DNA from 4 places in the Chryseobacterium indologenes genome. Region 4 is predicted to be linked to each of the others. Evidence: riboswitches for the same ligand, from Rfam matches in the RefSeq annotation. Region 4 holds a riboswitch; each other region holds the start of a gene.
What was found. Region 4 has a riboswitch for S-adenosylmethionine ahead of DYR29_RS17185 (SusC/RagA family TonB-linked outer membrane protein). Riboswitches for the same ligand answer to the same signal wherever they lie in the genome.

Region 1 (3,756 bases), 640 kb from region 4:
CTGTTTTCCAGCCAATCTGATGTGAGGTAGTACTCATTTAATGATTAAAAGTTAAAATTAAGTCTTCCGAAGAAATAATTCCCCAGTGTTCCCATCTGAACCGGTGCATATTTGAATACTCCATAGTATGAATTTTCATAAATCTGGCGATCCGGAAAGACATCAAATACATTATTGGCTCCTACCGTAAGGTTGATACTTTTTGTGATATCATAGCCAACGCTGATGTCAGTCACTACTTTTGGGGAAAATTCCTGTACTCCTCCAAATGGATAACCATCTCTTATTACTTTACCAAAATAAGTATTTCTTACGAGAAAATTGAATTTCCCGATTCCATAATTTAATCCTAATGAAGCCTTGGTTTTTGGAGACAGTGTTTCAATGATATTGATCTGATCGGGACCAAAAAACTGATCCTGAGGTGTTCCTAAGTTTTCAGGAAAATGGAAATCTGTAATTTTTGTTTCTGTGTAATTTCCGGCAAGATTCATATTCAATTTTCCATTCCCGAGAATCCAATCATAAGAAACCACTACATCTACTCCTTTTGTTTCTGTATCAATAGCATTGGCGAAAAATCTTCCGCTTTCTACCTTAAACTGGTCTAACCTTGAATCTGTAATATTGCTGGTAACCACAATTCTGTCTTTCACTTTAATCCAGTATCCATCTATGGTGATCGTCAAGTTGTTTAAAGGTTTCAGCGTAAATCCAGCACTCGCATTGATAGAAGTTTCCTGTTTGAGCTTATCAAATCCAAGAATTCTGGCAGCTTCACTATCGTTACTGAATATTCCTTTGGTAACAATCTTTGAGCCGGAAGTAGAGATATCCGCGTATGAGTTATTGAAATACTGCTGCTGAAGCGAAGGCGCTCTGAACCCCGTTCCAACCGCTGCTCTTATTGCATAATTTTTTACGAACTCATATCGGACGGCAAGCTTTCCATTCAAGGTATTTCCGAAATCTGAATAATTTTCAAATCTGGCAGCCGCATCAATATTCAGTTTTTTATCTAAATCATACGAAACATCCGCATACACGGCCGTTGAATGTCTGTCTTTTTTCAAGGCATTGTTTGGAGAAAATCCGATAAAGGATTGAGAACCACCTGCACCAAGCACTGTCGATCCTTCAGTGGCAACATTTCCATTGATGTCATATTGGGTATAAGAAGCTTCATCCCCAGCTTTGATCTGGTATTGTTCAAATCTGAATTCTCCCCCGAAAGCAATATTGAATTGTTTTATATTTTTTGAAACATCAAGATTAACAGTATTCTGAAGGAAGCTATGGGCTCCTGCATAAAACCGGGTTGGAGATTTTGCTCCCAGGGAAGCATTATTGGTATTGCTTACGTTATAATTGAAGGTATTGCTGCCGAATGTATTACTTATGTCAAACAGCCAGTCATTGACATTATATTTTGCACCTACAGCATAGGAAATATCATATACCTGAGATCCAAGAGTGGCCTGAAAACCATTCGGATAAATGGATGAAACTACATTAGACTTTTCGCTCGGCAGTCTTCTGAAACCAAAGCCTTTTCCTTCTTTAATACTAAAGCCTCCGAAAGAATATACTTTAAAATTATCATTAAAAGGGTATTCTGAATTGAAAAACAACTGTCCCTGTCTAATTTGGGCATCTCCGATCTGAAAATTGAAATCATCACGGGTTAATCCTCTTTTTTCAATTTCTGCATCATCCGCAGCTCTGGCAGCTTTTACGGCTTCAGCGTCACCTGCAAATTCATAAGCGAAATTATCTCCGAAAATATCTAAATCGTGATTTTGAGTTCTAGTAGTTTTTCCTCTGTGGCTTAACTGCAGGGAAAGGTTGATATACCCGTCTTTTTTTCCTAATGAAGTTCCGTAATTGACTCCCGCCTGGTAAGTGTCTCCATCATTTCTCCCGGTCAATCCGTAAGTAAGGCTTGCTGAAGCTCCTGCATTTTTTTTAAGAATAATATTGATTACTCCTGCAATGGCATCAGACCCGTATTGTGCTGCTGCACCGTCTCTTAACACTTCTATTCTGTCAATAGCAATGACAGGAATTGTGCTCAGATCTGTTCCTACAGAACCGTTTCCCACGGTATTCTGATAGTTGACCAAAGAGGTTGTATGTCTTCTTTTCCCGTTAAGCAATACGAGAACCTGGTCGGGACCCATTCCTCTTAAAGTTACAGGATCAATATGTTCTGTACCATCAGAAGCAGACTGCCTCACTGCATTAAAGGATGGGATCACATAATTCAGAAGATCCTGAGCCGTCATTTGCGGAGAACTCCTTTGGATTTTGTCAATATTGATAACATCTACAGGAACCGGTGTTTCCAGTTTTGTTCTTTTGACATTACGGTTTCCAACGATGATAATATCTTCGATTTGTTTTCCTTTTTCCTCGTTTTCCTGAGCAGCAGCCAAAACGGCCCCAAGCAATAATACCGCTGTACTTAATTTTTTCATTTTTGTTCTTGCCAATTAATAATAACAGTCTGACGGATATTTCCGCAGATATACAAGACTTCAAGAAATGGAATTCATATAAGAATATTGACTTCACTTATCTCCCCCTCAGGGTTGGAATTAGCACCTTTACACTTCTGGAATCATGCAGGTTGCTAAGGTTTCTTTGGGCCAAATCCCTCCACCTTTCTTGATAAATCTACTGCAAAAGTAGACTAATTTTTTAAATATACAAAAAAGCAGATCTGCTGTACTGCAAATCTGCTTTATTATTTTATAGAACTTGTGTAAAGTTTTATTTTTGAAACATTAAGATGATATTAAGACGATAAGAGTATTAAGATAAGCTTCGCTTTAAGCTTAAAAATCAGAATGATTCATCTTAACTACACTTTATTTCTTAAATCCTTCTTAATGGTTTTAATATATTCAACATTTTTATAAGTCTAAACAACTTCATAGTTTATTTTTATTTGATCATCATCTTTTGAATGGCAGTTCCTGTTTCCGATTTCAGCTGAACCAGATAAGTTCCTGCAGGATAGCTGACTTTCATTTCATAAGTTCCGTTTTCTTTATTTAGCTTGAATGAATCCAGCTTTTTACCGGTCATATCAAAAATCAAAATTTCTCCGTTTTTCGCTTTATTAAAAATTAATTTTGCGACTCCGTTTTGTATCGGATTATCCGCAATCTGAAGCGATAATTTATGTACAGCGTTTGGATCTGTTGTTGACAGAGTACCTGCATAATTTCCGAAAATTCTGAACTCTCCCGGCTGTAAAGTTATCGGAGTTGTGGTAGAAGCTACATTCAGGATATTATCATCCATCAGATTCTGCCATTGCCCTGTGTAAGGAAAGTAAGGAACAACATTTTTTGCAGAGGTATCATAATTAGCCAATACCACTACATTTTTTATTCCGGTTGTTATAGCCTGATCATACAGATAAATTCTCGTAATCAATCCATTTGGATCATTAGTCAGGTTATTGGATTCTATACTGTACGTTTTAGTTTTAAAAATCTGATGGGTATTTCTGATCGTAATTATTTTAGCCCATGTATCATACACGGCTTTTCTGTTTACGTTTGTATCATAGTTTAAAGTGAATGCAACAGGCTTTTCATCGGTTCTGCACCCGTTGTTGATGGTACCATCCGCACATCTGTTGATACTGAACTCATATCCTAATTCCCCAAACTGCCAGATCATTTTCGGGCCGGGAATGGTAAAGAAAGTCGCTCCGAAAGTCTTCATTCTTTCAAGAGCAGTATT
Region 2 (3,756 bases), 710 kb from region 4:
CATTCGTTGCCACCTTATAATTAAATGTAGACCCGAAGTCTGAATAGTTCTCATATCGTAAGGCTCCTTCCAACAGCCATCCGTCAGTAACCTCTAGCTCTGCATCAGCATAAGCAGCGACACTGTTTCTGTTTCCTGAAACTGCATTTTCCGGACTGAAGCCTGGAAAAACCTGAGCCCCAGCTGGTCTTACTTTGTCAAAGAAATCGGTAACTTTTTCATTTTCAGGAGTGTTAGCGGTTACTACACGTCCATAAATGTCGTAAGAAGCATAAGAATTTTCTTTTCCTGCATTGACTTTATAATTTTCATGTCGGTATTCACCTCCGAATGCTATATTCAAACCTTTCAGCACATCGTATTTTTTGGAGAAATCCAGATTGACGGTATTTTGTGAAAATTCAGATCCTCCGGCATCAAATGTTCTTGGAGAACTGTCTGTAAGCGAAGCATTATAGGTATTTACCACTCCGAAACCAAAGGTATTTTTCCCGAATGTATTACTGAAATCCACATTCCAGCCATTCCATTTTCCTTTAATTCCGGCAGCAAGTGAATAATCATTTACGGTTGCTTCAATCTGAGGAAGATATCCATTGGGAGTAACGGCATTGATGTTTCTTTCATTATTAGGAAGACGGTAAAAGCCTCCTGCATTTCCAAGACGATAGCTGTAGCCTCCAAATGAATAAATCTTCCATTCATCATTCACAGGAATTTCAGAGTTGAAAAAGAGCTGCCCTGACTGTAGTTTAGATTGTCCTGCCCTCAGACTGAAATCTTTTCTCTCCAATCCTCTGTGATTAAGCTCCTGGGAGGTAAAATCTCTCCTTAATAAATCTTGAAGCTCAGAAATGCTGTTTGCCCCTGAGATCTGAGACTGAAAATCATTCCCAAAATAATCTACTTGGGCTGCATACTGTTTAATCGTGTTGATAATCTGCTGAGTATTGGGAGTATTGGTAATATTTTTATATAATCCATCAATATTAACTCCATCCTGTAATGCTCTGTAATTAATTGCATTATAAGCATTAAAGATATCTCCTTCCCTCACTCCTGCTCTGGAATATGGATCACGATATTGGGCAGAACCGGTAACATTAAAAAACCCGGACTTTCCTATTTTAGCTCCATAATTAAGATCCACAGAAATGGTCTGTCCATCCACTCCTCCGGAGAAATTATTGGCAACAGGTGAAGCATATCCACCTAAAAATACCTGTCCGGAAAGTCCAAGTCTTTTTTTCAATCCCAGGTTAACGACTCCGGCAATAGCATCGGAACCATATTGGGCAGAAGCACCGTCTCTTAAAACTTCAATTTTCTCTAAAGCAAAAGCTGGAATGGCATTAAGATCAGTTCCCACAGAACCTCTTCCCGGCGTAAGGGTAACATTAATCAATGAAGATTGGTATCTTCTTTTTCCGTTTAACAAAACTAAAACCTGATCTGGACCTAACCCTCTTAAAAGAGCTGGATCTACGAAATCAGTTCCATCATTAACGGTGTGAGAAGTGGATGAAAATGAGGGTACGATATAATTTAAAGCCTGGCTGATATTATTAGTAGGACTCTGTTTTAAAATTTTTGATATGTTAATGATATCTACAGGAACAGGGGTCTCCGTCAATGATCTTCCGGAGCCTCTTGATCCAAGGATTACTACATCTTCTATTTTTTTAGATTGTAAAGTGTCCGTCTGTGCGTAATAAAATGTAGAAATGAGCGCGATAGAAGGAACAAAGATTCTTTTTTTGAAATTGTGCATAGTATTGTTGTGTTCTTTTTGTTGTTAAAATTATTTTTGAGCAATACAAATCCTGTAGCCTTAATTTTAAGGTTACCATTGGTCTTTGAAAATGTTTGTATTATTTTTTAGAAATAGAAATGGCTAGAAGCAACAACACATGCGCATGTAGAAATGGCATGAAAACATATGGGAATAATGAAGATTCACTTCATGATCCGAAGAATAAAAAATTACTGATGGAATGTGATTTCCCTTGTCTTTAAACATTTGGCTTTAACTTTAAAACAAAAATTCAAGATGGGAGTAATGATAGAATGATAAACATTTTTTCCGGAAGATCCGGCTTATCGATTGCAGCACCTTGCTTGTTTTTGCAGGTTGCTATCCCATCTAGAGATTCTTGATAATTACCTGGCAAAGATATAATTATTTCGGAAATAAAAAAATATTTAGCCTAAATTTTCGATTTTCAACATTTTAGCGTAACAAATTATGTTTTTCAGCGTCTAACCGGATATCAGTAAAACATTATGAAAAAAACGATTTTCGCTTTATCTTTATTAAGCTCTATTTTTGTTTTTTCACAGGAAAAAAATAATAAACCTCAGGAAAAGCAAATTGAAGGTGTAGTCATCACCAAAACTAAAAAAGCCGTTGAACAAAAGGCAGACCGTACCATTTTTGACTTTTCCGAGCAACCTCAGCTGAACAACGGAAACGTTTTGGAGGGAATTAAAAAACTTCCGGGACTTGTATCTACCGACATCGCAGGAATGATGTATCAGGGAAAAATGCTTGAAGTATATCTTAACGGAAGACCACTGAATATCACATCCAATGAATTGAACTCTTTCCTGGAAGGAATGCCTGCCAATTCTGTAGAAAGAATTGAAGTGATCACTCAGCCCGGCGCTGAATTTCCAGCCACTTCCGGAGGTGCGATCATGAATATCATCACGAACAAAAATGCCAATAAATATTTAACTGCTACTTATTCAGGTAATTATTCTTTTACAAATTACGACAAGTATAGAAGCAGAACGACCAACTCCGTTAATTTAAATGCCAGAAATAAATATTTCGGATGGCAGCTGAATGTAGGACAAAACTACCGTGAAAGCATGTTAAACGGTCAGCAGGATGAACTTTTAACGAGTCATACGGACAGATACGGACGCGGATATTTTGCAAAGTCAGGATTAACTTTTGATTTAGGGCAGGACAGATTATTATTAAACTATGACATTTACCACAACAATAATGACAACTACACTTTAAGTAACGGTCATGGAGATTTGCCTTTTGAAAATAATCCAAAGGATTTAAGAGAGGCATTTTATACTTCTTCGGATGTTGCCCATACCAATAGTTTGAGACAGGAAGCAGTTGTAACCTATCAGAAACGCTTTGCTGACAAATCTCAGAAGCTGGATTTCCAATTTGGTTATACAAGGTCTAACAGCAAGTTCGCTCAGGACAATTATTTCCAGAACGGTACATTTGTAATACCTGCAAACACTCCTATCAATAGCGCTATGAGTGGCTTAAAAGATATTCTGAACAATGAATCTGTGATGAATATTGCCAACTTCAAAGTAGATTATGCCCAGCCTATCAAGCTTCTTGATGGCGGAAAAGTAAGCTTTGGAGGATTATATGAGAAGCAGGATTATGATACGGAAAGTTTTGGCTTAACCAATCTTGAATATCAGAGACAGACGGCTTCAACTTATCTGGAGTTCCAAGCTAAATTGAAAAAGTTTGATTTTACATTGGGTTCCCGTGCTGAAAACTATGATATTTCCGGGGTAACAAGATATTTTGATAAGGATGCAAAACTTGTAGAGGCTAATCTGATTCCCTTCAATAAATTTAAATTTTTCCCGAACGCAAGTGTGCAGTATAACATGATGAATCAGGTTTATATTGCTGCGAACTACAACAGAAAAATCAGTTTACCAAGTATTTCTGCCCTGAACCCGAATAACGTAACGTTCTCCGGA
Region 3 (3,756 bases), 160 kb from region 4:
TGTTTGAGGAAACGAGATCGAATCCGTTTTCTGCCAAAGCGTGATAGTTTTTCACAAAATCCTTGCTTGCCGTGTTATCTACAACGATAAGGTTTTCCAGCTGGTTTTCGTTGGAGAAATTAATGAGCTCCTGAACACTTGAAGGATGTTCTGCTGTCAAAACCTCATCACTCCAATTTGCATCAAATCCTTTTTTGTTGAAGGCTATTTTCTTTGAATTGGCCACTGCCACTACTTTAAGGTCTATTTTTTTACGCCTTTTAATCTCTTCAGAAGATTCCAGTACCTGTTGTATCAAAGTCTTTCCTACATTTCCGTGTCCTATGATCGCCAGATGAACGGTCTTTGGCTTCTTGAAAATTTCAGATTCTATAATGTTTTTTGTTTTTTCGTCCTGTGAAGAAGTTACTACGATGTTTACCCTGTTCTCTCCTGCAACCTGATTCAGCAATAATGGGAAAACATTGTTTCTTGCCAGCTCAGCAAAAACTTTATTGAAATCTTCTGCCACAAAACCGATGACAGAAACATTATTGATACTGTAGATCTGGGAAACTTTTCCAGATTTTCTTTCTGCTTCAAATTCATCAATAAGACAAGCGACTGCTTTTTCGGCATCAATTTCCTGAACCAGAATAGAAATTCCGTTTTCTATGGCTTGCTGAGAGATTACTCCCACACTGATACGCGCTAAAGTAAGCGCTTTAAAAATTCGTCCGTCAATCCCGATTTCTCCCAGGAAATCTTCTCCTTCAAATTTGACGATTGATCTGTTCTTCAAAAATTTTATTTCGTTAGCATTTTTCATTACTTCTGTAAAATGTTTTTAATGATATTATTTAATTGTTGATATTCCATTAGGAAGGCATCATGCCCGTGTATAGATTGGATCTCGTGATAAGAAACATTCTTATTTTTCTCTTTTAAGTTTTCAAAACACATTCGGATTTCAGAAGCCGGGAAGAATAAGTCTGTATCTACGGAGATCATGTGCATTCGTGCCTGTATGTTCTCTAGTGCTGTTTCATCAGCATTTATATTCATCAAGAGATGATTCATCAGTTTGTATGCTTTTAAACTAAACCTTTCGTTTAGCGCATTACCATGATAAACCAACCAGTCTTCTGATTCCAGACGTTGTTTTTCCTGGTTATATTGGTTTTGAAATCTGTCATTGAGCGACTGTGGCGTTCTGTAACACAACATAGCATGAATTCTTGCTTTCTGTAGCGGTTCGTCTTTATCATTCAATAAAAATTTCTGAACCAGACATTGTGCATGAAGCCAGTCGTGTGTCCTGTAATCACAGGCTATAGGAATAAATATTTCTGCGAGATCCGGCTGCTTGGCAAGCATTTCCCAGGCAATTCCTCCTCCCAGAGAGCCTCCAATAATGGCATATAGGTTTTTGATATGTAAAGCTTCAAGCCCTTTCAAAAATATCGCTGCGATATCTGAAGGGGTAAAATCTTCATAGTCTTCAATTAAAAAATCGTCATAGCCGTTTCCGGGTATATTGAAACACAGAACAGTGTATTGATCAGTATCAACAATCTGATTTTCTCCCACCAACTGTTTCCACCAGCCTTTTTCTCCGGATACCTCTGAGTTTCCGGTAAGTGCATGATTGATTAAAATGATGGGTGCTGTAAACAGATCTTTCCCAAAAAGCTGATAGCTTAACGGGATATGGTATTCCTTTTGGGAATTGGTTTGATACGAAAGATTAATATAGTTTAGTTCTGTTTTCAATTCTATTATATTTTTATACAAATACAATTGAAAATGCCACAGGAAATGGCTGAAAAGAACTTCAGTAAGTTATCTGTCCAAAATACTTTGGTAGAACGTAGCACCTTCTTTGCTTGCGCAAAGGGTTGCTAAGGTTTCATAGGGTCTAATCCCTCAACCTTTCTTGATAACATTTTCAATATTTAAATGAACGAATGGTGCAAAGGTAGTTCTTTTCTTTTAATTTCAAAAAAAAATTATTTTAATATTTTAAAAAGCCCTTAAATACAAGTATTTCAAGAGCATATTAATAATTGTTCAGATGAAAAAAATTGGAATTATTTTTCAAAAAAACTAACTTCGTATGGAAAAATGATGAGATATGAGCGCCGAAAAAGAAAGATTACAAGATACCAAATGGAAAAACTGGGGCCCGTATGTAAGTAACCGGCAGTGGGGAAATGTACGTGAGGATTACAGCTCAAACGGGAATGCCTGGGATTTTACCAATCATAATAACGCTGAAAGTTATGCGTACCGCTGGGGTGAGGAAGGCATCGCCGGAATTTCTGATGTAAAACAGTTATTCTGTTTTGCTTTTTCATTTTGGAACAGAAAAGATAAAATGGTAAAAGAACGGTTCTTCGGATTGAGTAACCCTCAGGGAAATCATGGTGAAGACATCAAAGAAATCTTTTATTATCTGGATAATACACCCACTCACAGCTATATGAAAATGGTGTATAAATACCCGATCAACGAGTTTCCTTATGATGAACTTCTTGCTGAAAATGGAAGACGCAGTAAAAAGGAACCGGAATATGAGATTTTCGATACCGGAATTTTTTATAATGATGAATATTTTGATATTTTCATTGAATACTGTAAAGCTGATCACAATGATATACTGGCCAGAGTAACCGTCTGCAACCGAAGCCAGCATGATGCACCTATTGTCGTAGCACCTACTGCATGGTTCAGAAATAATTGGAAATGGGGGTATAACACTTATAAGGCAGAGCTGAATGCTTCTCATGACGGAAGTATCAATATAGGACACGACAGCATTTCGATCAAAAAAGTCTATTCGCGAAACACAAATGCACAAAGTGTATTCTGTGATAACGAGACAAATACCTCTAAGCTTTACGGAACTCCTAAAACAGAGAATACTTATTTCAAAGATGGCATCAATGATTTTATTATTCATCAGGGAGATACTGTAAACCCTGAAAAAAGAGGAACAAAAGCATCTTTTCTGATTGATGAAATAGTGGGTGCAGGAGAATCTAAAATTTTTGAATTCAGATTAAGTCCTGAGGAAAATGATGACCCTTTTGAAAACTTTGATGAAATTTTTAATACCCGACAGGCTGAAGCGGAAGAGTTTTATCAGGAAATTCAGAATGATACGGTAAATGAAGATGAGAGAAATGTTCAGCGACAGGCTTTTGCAGGACTTCTTTGGAATAAGCAGTTCTATCACTACAATATCGGAAAATGGCTGAAAGGTGATCCGAACTTTGAAGCGCCGAGAAATTTCAGTGAATACGTAAGAAATACGGAATGGAATCATCTTCACAATAAGGATATTATTTCTATGCCTGATAAATGGGAGTATCCATGGTATGCTACCTGGGATCTGGCATTCCACTGTGTTCCTTTTTCTATTATTGATGCAGAATTTGCCAAAGGACAGCTTTTATTGCTTACGAAAGAATGGTATATGCATCCCAACGGACAGCTTCCTGCCTATGAATGGAATATGAGTGATGTAAATCCACCAGTACATGCATGGTCCTGCTTCCGTGTTTTTAAAATTGATGAAAAGAATAATGGGAAGCCGGATTTATTATTTTTAGAAAAAGTATTTCAAAAGTTACTGCTGAATTTTACTTGGTGGGTGAACAGAAAGGATAAAAACGGAAAAAATATTTTTGGAGGAGGCTTTCTTGGTCTCGATAATATTGGTGCTTTTGACCGGAATATGGAATTAAAGGACGGTCAGCATCTTGAGCAGGCAGA
Region 4 (3,756 bases):
CAAGAGAGATGCACTTCTTGAAAACGTTGTTGTGAACAATGGACTAGCAGATTATACAGACGGATCAATCACAGAAAATACAAGAGTTTCTTATCCAATTTATCATATCAACAAAATTGTATTGCCATCTAAGGCTGGTCATGCGAAGAAGATCGTTTATCTTTCTGCAGATGCATTTGGAGTACTTCCTCCGGTTTCAATCTTGAATGAAGATCAGGCTCAATACCACTTCCTTTGCGGTTATACATCAAAATTAGCAGGAACGGAAAGAGGAATTACTGAACCTCAGCCATCTTTCTCTCCGGCATTTGGTGAAGCATTCCTTACATTACACCCAACAATGTATTCTAAAACATTGATCGGTAAAATGCAGGAGCACGGAGCTAAAGCTTATTTAGTAAATACAGGCTGGAATGGTACTGGAAAGAGAATTTCTCTGAAAGATACAAGAGCAATTATTGATGCAATCATTGACGGTTCTATCGATAATGCTCCTAAAACTCAGGTTCCAATCATGAACCTTGAGATTCCAACTGAGTTACCAAACGTTTCTACAGGTATTTTAGATCCTAGAGATACCTATGAGAGTGCTTCAGAATGGGAAGAAAAAGCAAAAGATCTTGCATCAAGATATATCAAAAATTTTGAGCAGTACTGTGATACTGAAGAAGGTAAGAAATTAGTTGCTTCAGGACCTCAATTGCAGGAACAAACTATCTAATAGTTATTAATAGCATACAAAAAAGCCTCATCATTGATGAGGCTTTTTTATTTTTTATATCTGCTGTGCAATCTATAGGAAGAATATAAGCCGAAAAATTACTTCAAGCTTAATAAAGCCAACCTATACCCATCCATCCCAAAACCAGATAAAACTGCATCCGTATTTGCTGCCGTTACAGACTTCTGCCTGAATTCCTCTCTTTTGTAGATATTGCTGATGTGAACTTCAAGCTTTGGTTTTCTAATGTTTTTCAAGCAGTCAGCTATTGCATAAGAATAATGGGTAAAAGCTCCCGGATTAATTATTACAGCATCAAAATCGTCTTCCTGAAGTCTGTTAATAAGTTCCCCTTCAATATTTGACTGGTAATATTTTAATTCATGAGATTGAAACTCGGATTTTAAAATTTCCAAATAGCTTTCCATAGAAACATTTCCATAGATTTCAGGTTCTCTAGTGCCTAACAGGTTGAGATTAGGTCCGTTTATAATCAAAACTTTCATACTATAAATTTAGAAACTTTTTTTAATTAATGATCAGAAATTTCAGCATAGATTGACTTTTATTGAATTGAATTATTAATAATGATATTTGTCATGTTTGATAAAATGATAATAACTACAACTCCTTGCAGTAATGGGTTTTATTAAAATCTTATGTTAATTTTTGAAAAATTATCATGAAAAAATAATAAGTCTACTTGTTTTGTAGACTAAAAGTTTTTAGCTTTGCAACCATATTTCGATCGGCTTATAAAGAAAGATGGAGGGAACTGACCCTATGAAATCTTGACAACCTACCCATTGGGCAAGGTGTTACGTTCAGCCTTTTAAGGAAAAATAAGCAATTGGTTAATCGTATTTATCGATGCCCTTTGCTGACTTTTCTGCAAAGGGCAAAATTTTAATATATGATAAATAAAATTGATTATGATTAGCAAAAACCTATTCTCTGCTAAAGCCTGGATTCCTCCGGTTGCTGCATTTTTTCTTGGAGTTACCGGTGTACATGCACAGAATTCCAAGCCGAAAAAGGATAGCCTTCATGAAAAAGAAATTGATGAAGTTGTAGTCGTAGCCTATGGAAAAGCTAAAAGAAACAGCTATACCGGTTCCGTTGCTACAATTTCAAGTGATAAGATCAATAACAGACCTGTAACCAATATAACCAAGGCATTGGAAGGGCAGGTTGCCGGGATTCAGACAACGAGTGCATCGGGACAGCCTGGTGCGGTTTCTACCATCCGGATCAGGGGGATTGGTTCAATAAGTGCTTCCAGCGATCCGTTATATGTGGTAGACGGAATTCCTTTTGACGGAAATATTAACTCTATAAGCCCAAGTGATATTGAATCCATCAGTGTTTTGAAAGATGCTACAGCGAGTGCGTTGTATGGGTCAAGAGGAGCAAACGGGATTATCATCATTACCACAAAATCAGGTAAAAAAGGAGAAGCAAAAGTTAATTTTAATATCAGTCAGGGATTTTCCGGAAGAGCTGTAAAAGATTACGAACAGGTAAGTACAGACCAATACTTTCAATTATACTGGGAAGCCTTGAGAAACGGATACCAGTCTGGAAAAGTATCTTCTCAGCAGGCTGCGCAAATGGCAACAGACAACCTTGTCTCTACTCTTGGGATCAATCCATATGGAACAGCATATCCGAAACCTGTAGGAACAGATGGGAAATTATTACCCGGTGCATCACCACTTTGGAATGATGACTGGAGAGATATTCTGCAGAGAGTGGCTTCAAGAAATCAGGTAGATCTTGATATCAGCGGAGGAAGTGAAAAAAGTAATTATTTCTTTTCATTGGGATATCTGGATGATAAAGGGATGGCGATTGAATCAGGATTTAAAAGATACAATACCAGATTAAAGATCAATTCTGAAGTAAAAAAATGGCTGAATGTTGGGGTAAACTTAAGTTACACAAACAGCATTCAACAAGCGCCGACTTCTTCAGATTCTAAGGCCAGCAATATCATCAATGCTGCTAGATTTATTCCTTCATTTTATCCTTATTATGAAAGAAATGAAGACGGAAGCTATATTTTAGGGGCAGACGGTAACCCGATTTATGATTTTGGAAAGTACAGACCTACCAATGCACTTCAGAATCAGAATGCAGCTGCAACATTGCCATTAGATAAAAACGAAAATAAAGAAGATAACTTCTCAGGAAAAGGATTCATGGAATTCACTTTCTTACCGGAGTTGAAATTCAAAACGAGTTTTTCTGTTGATTTGGTGAATTATAACGGACATTATTATTCAAATCCGTTGCTGGGACAAGGCGCTGAGATTGGAGGTTCAGTAACGAAAACCAATACCAGAACACTTTCTTATACAACCAGCAATATTCTGACATACGATAAGAAATTTGGGAAGCACCACGTAAATGCTCTGGCAGGACATGAATTCTATAAATACGATTATCAAACTATTTCAGGAACAAGAAGTCAGTTCTCACTGCCTTATTACTATGAGCCGGATGCAGCTTCTCTACTGGGAAGTTTCAGTGGAAACAGTAATAAATTAAGCTTATTGAGTTTCCTTGGAAAGGTAGAGTATGATTATAACAATACTTACTTTTTATCAGCATCAGGAAGAGCAGACAGTTCTTCAAGATTTGCGAAGGATAACAGATGGGGGAGATTCTGGTCAGTGGGAGGTTCATGGAAAATATCCAATGAAGAATTTGTAAAAAGCCTGAATGTTTTTAATCAATTAACATTGCGTGCCAGCTACGGAGGTCAGGGGAATGATAAATTACTTAGACCCAACGGACAGCCGCTTTATTATGCATATCAGGAGTTATACAGGTTTATCAGCCTTGGTGGAGAACCGGGAACAACCCTTGAAAAAACGTCTACCAATAATGTAAAGTGGGAAACCAACCTTAATTTGAATGTAGGATTGGAATTCGCGATTCTGAATAACAGGGTTAAAGGAAATATCGAATACTTCAAAAGAAAAAGCCAGGATCTTCTGTTTAATATGCCGGTTGCGCCGTCGTTGGGAATC

Region 1: linked by a shared signal. The riboswitch ahead of DYR29_RS14285 (TonB-dependent receptor plug domain-containing protein) and the one ahead of DYR29_RS17185 (SusC/RagA family TonB-linked outer membrane protein) in region 4 are both predicted to bind S-adenosylmethionine.
Region 2: linked by a shared signal. The riboswitch ahead of DYR29_RS13935 (TonB-dependent receptor plug domain-containing protein) and the one ahead of DYR29_RS17185 (SusC/RagA family TonB-linked outer membrane protein) in region 4 are both predicted to bind S-adenosylmethionine.
Region 3: linked by a shared signal. The riboswitch ahead of DYR29_RS17950 (alpha/beta fold hydrolase) and the one ahead of DYR29_RS17185 (SusC/RagA family TonB-linked outer membrane protein) in region 4 are both predicted to bind S-adenosylmethionine.

The regions. Positions count from the first base shown of each region.
Region 1 is NZ_CP074372.1:3,168,072-3,171,827, forward strand. It holds gene DYR29_RS14280 (APC family permease) at 1-37, opposite strand, end outside; gene DYR29_RS14285 (TonB-dependent receptor plug domain-containing protein) at 45-2,477, opposite strand; SAM riboswitch class I at 2,572-2,677, opposite strand; gene DYR29_RS14290 (alpha-amylase family glycosyl hydrolase) at 2,947-3,756, opposite strand, start outside.
Region 2 is NZ_CP074372.1:3,091,617-3,095,372, forward strand. It holds gene DYR29_RS13935 (TonB-dependent receptor plug domain-containing protein) at 1-1,771, opposite strand, end outside; SAM-I-IV-variant riboswitch at 2,068-2,165, opposite strand; gene DYR29_RS13940 (outer membrane beta-barrel protein) at 2,284-3,756, shown strand, end outside.
Region 3 is NZ_CP074372.1:3,962,053-3,965,808, reverse strand. It holds gene DYR29_RS17955 (ACT domain-containing protein) at 1-808, opposite strand, end outside; gene DYR29_RS17950 (alpha/beta fold hydrolase) at 808-1,752, opposite strand; SAM riboswitch class I at 1,819-1,925, opposite strand; gene DYR29_RS17945 (MGH1-like glycoside hydrolase domain-containing protein) at 2,114-3,756, shown strand, end outside.
Region 4 is NZ_CP074372.1:3,805,516-3,809,271, forward strand. It holds gene pckA (phosphoenolpyruvate carboxykinase (ATP)) at 1-721, shown strand, start outside; gene DYR29_RS17180 (type II 3-dehydroquinate dehydratase) at 820-1,227, opposite strand; SAM riboswitch class I at 1,472-1,570, shown strand; gene DYR29_RS17185 (SusC/RagA family TonB-linked outer membrane protein) at 1,654-3,756, shown strand, end outside.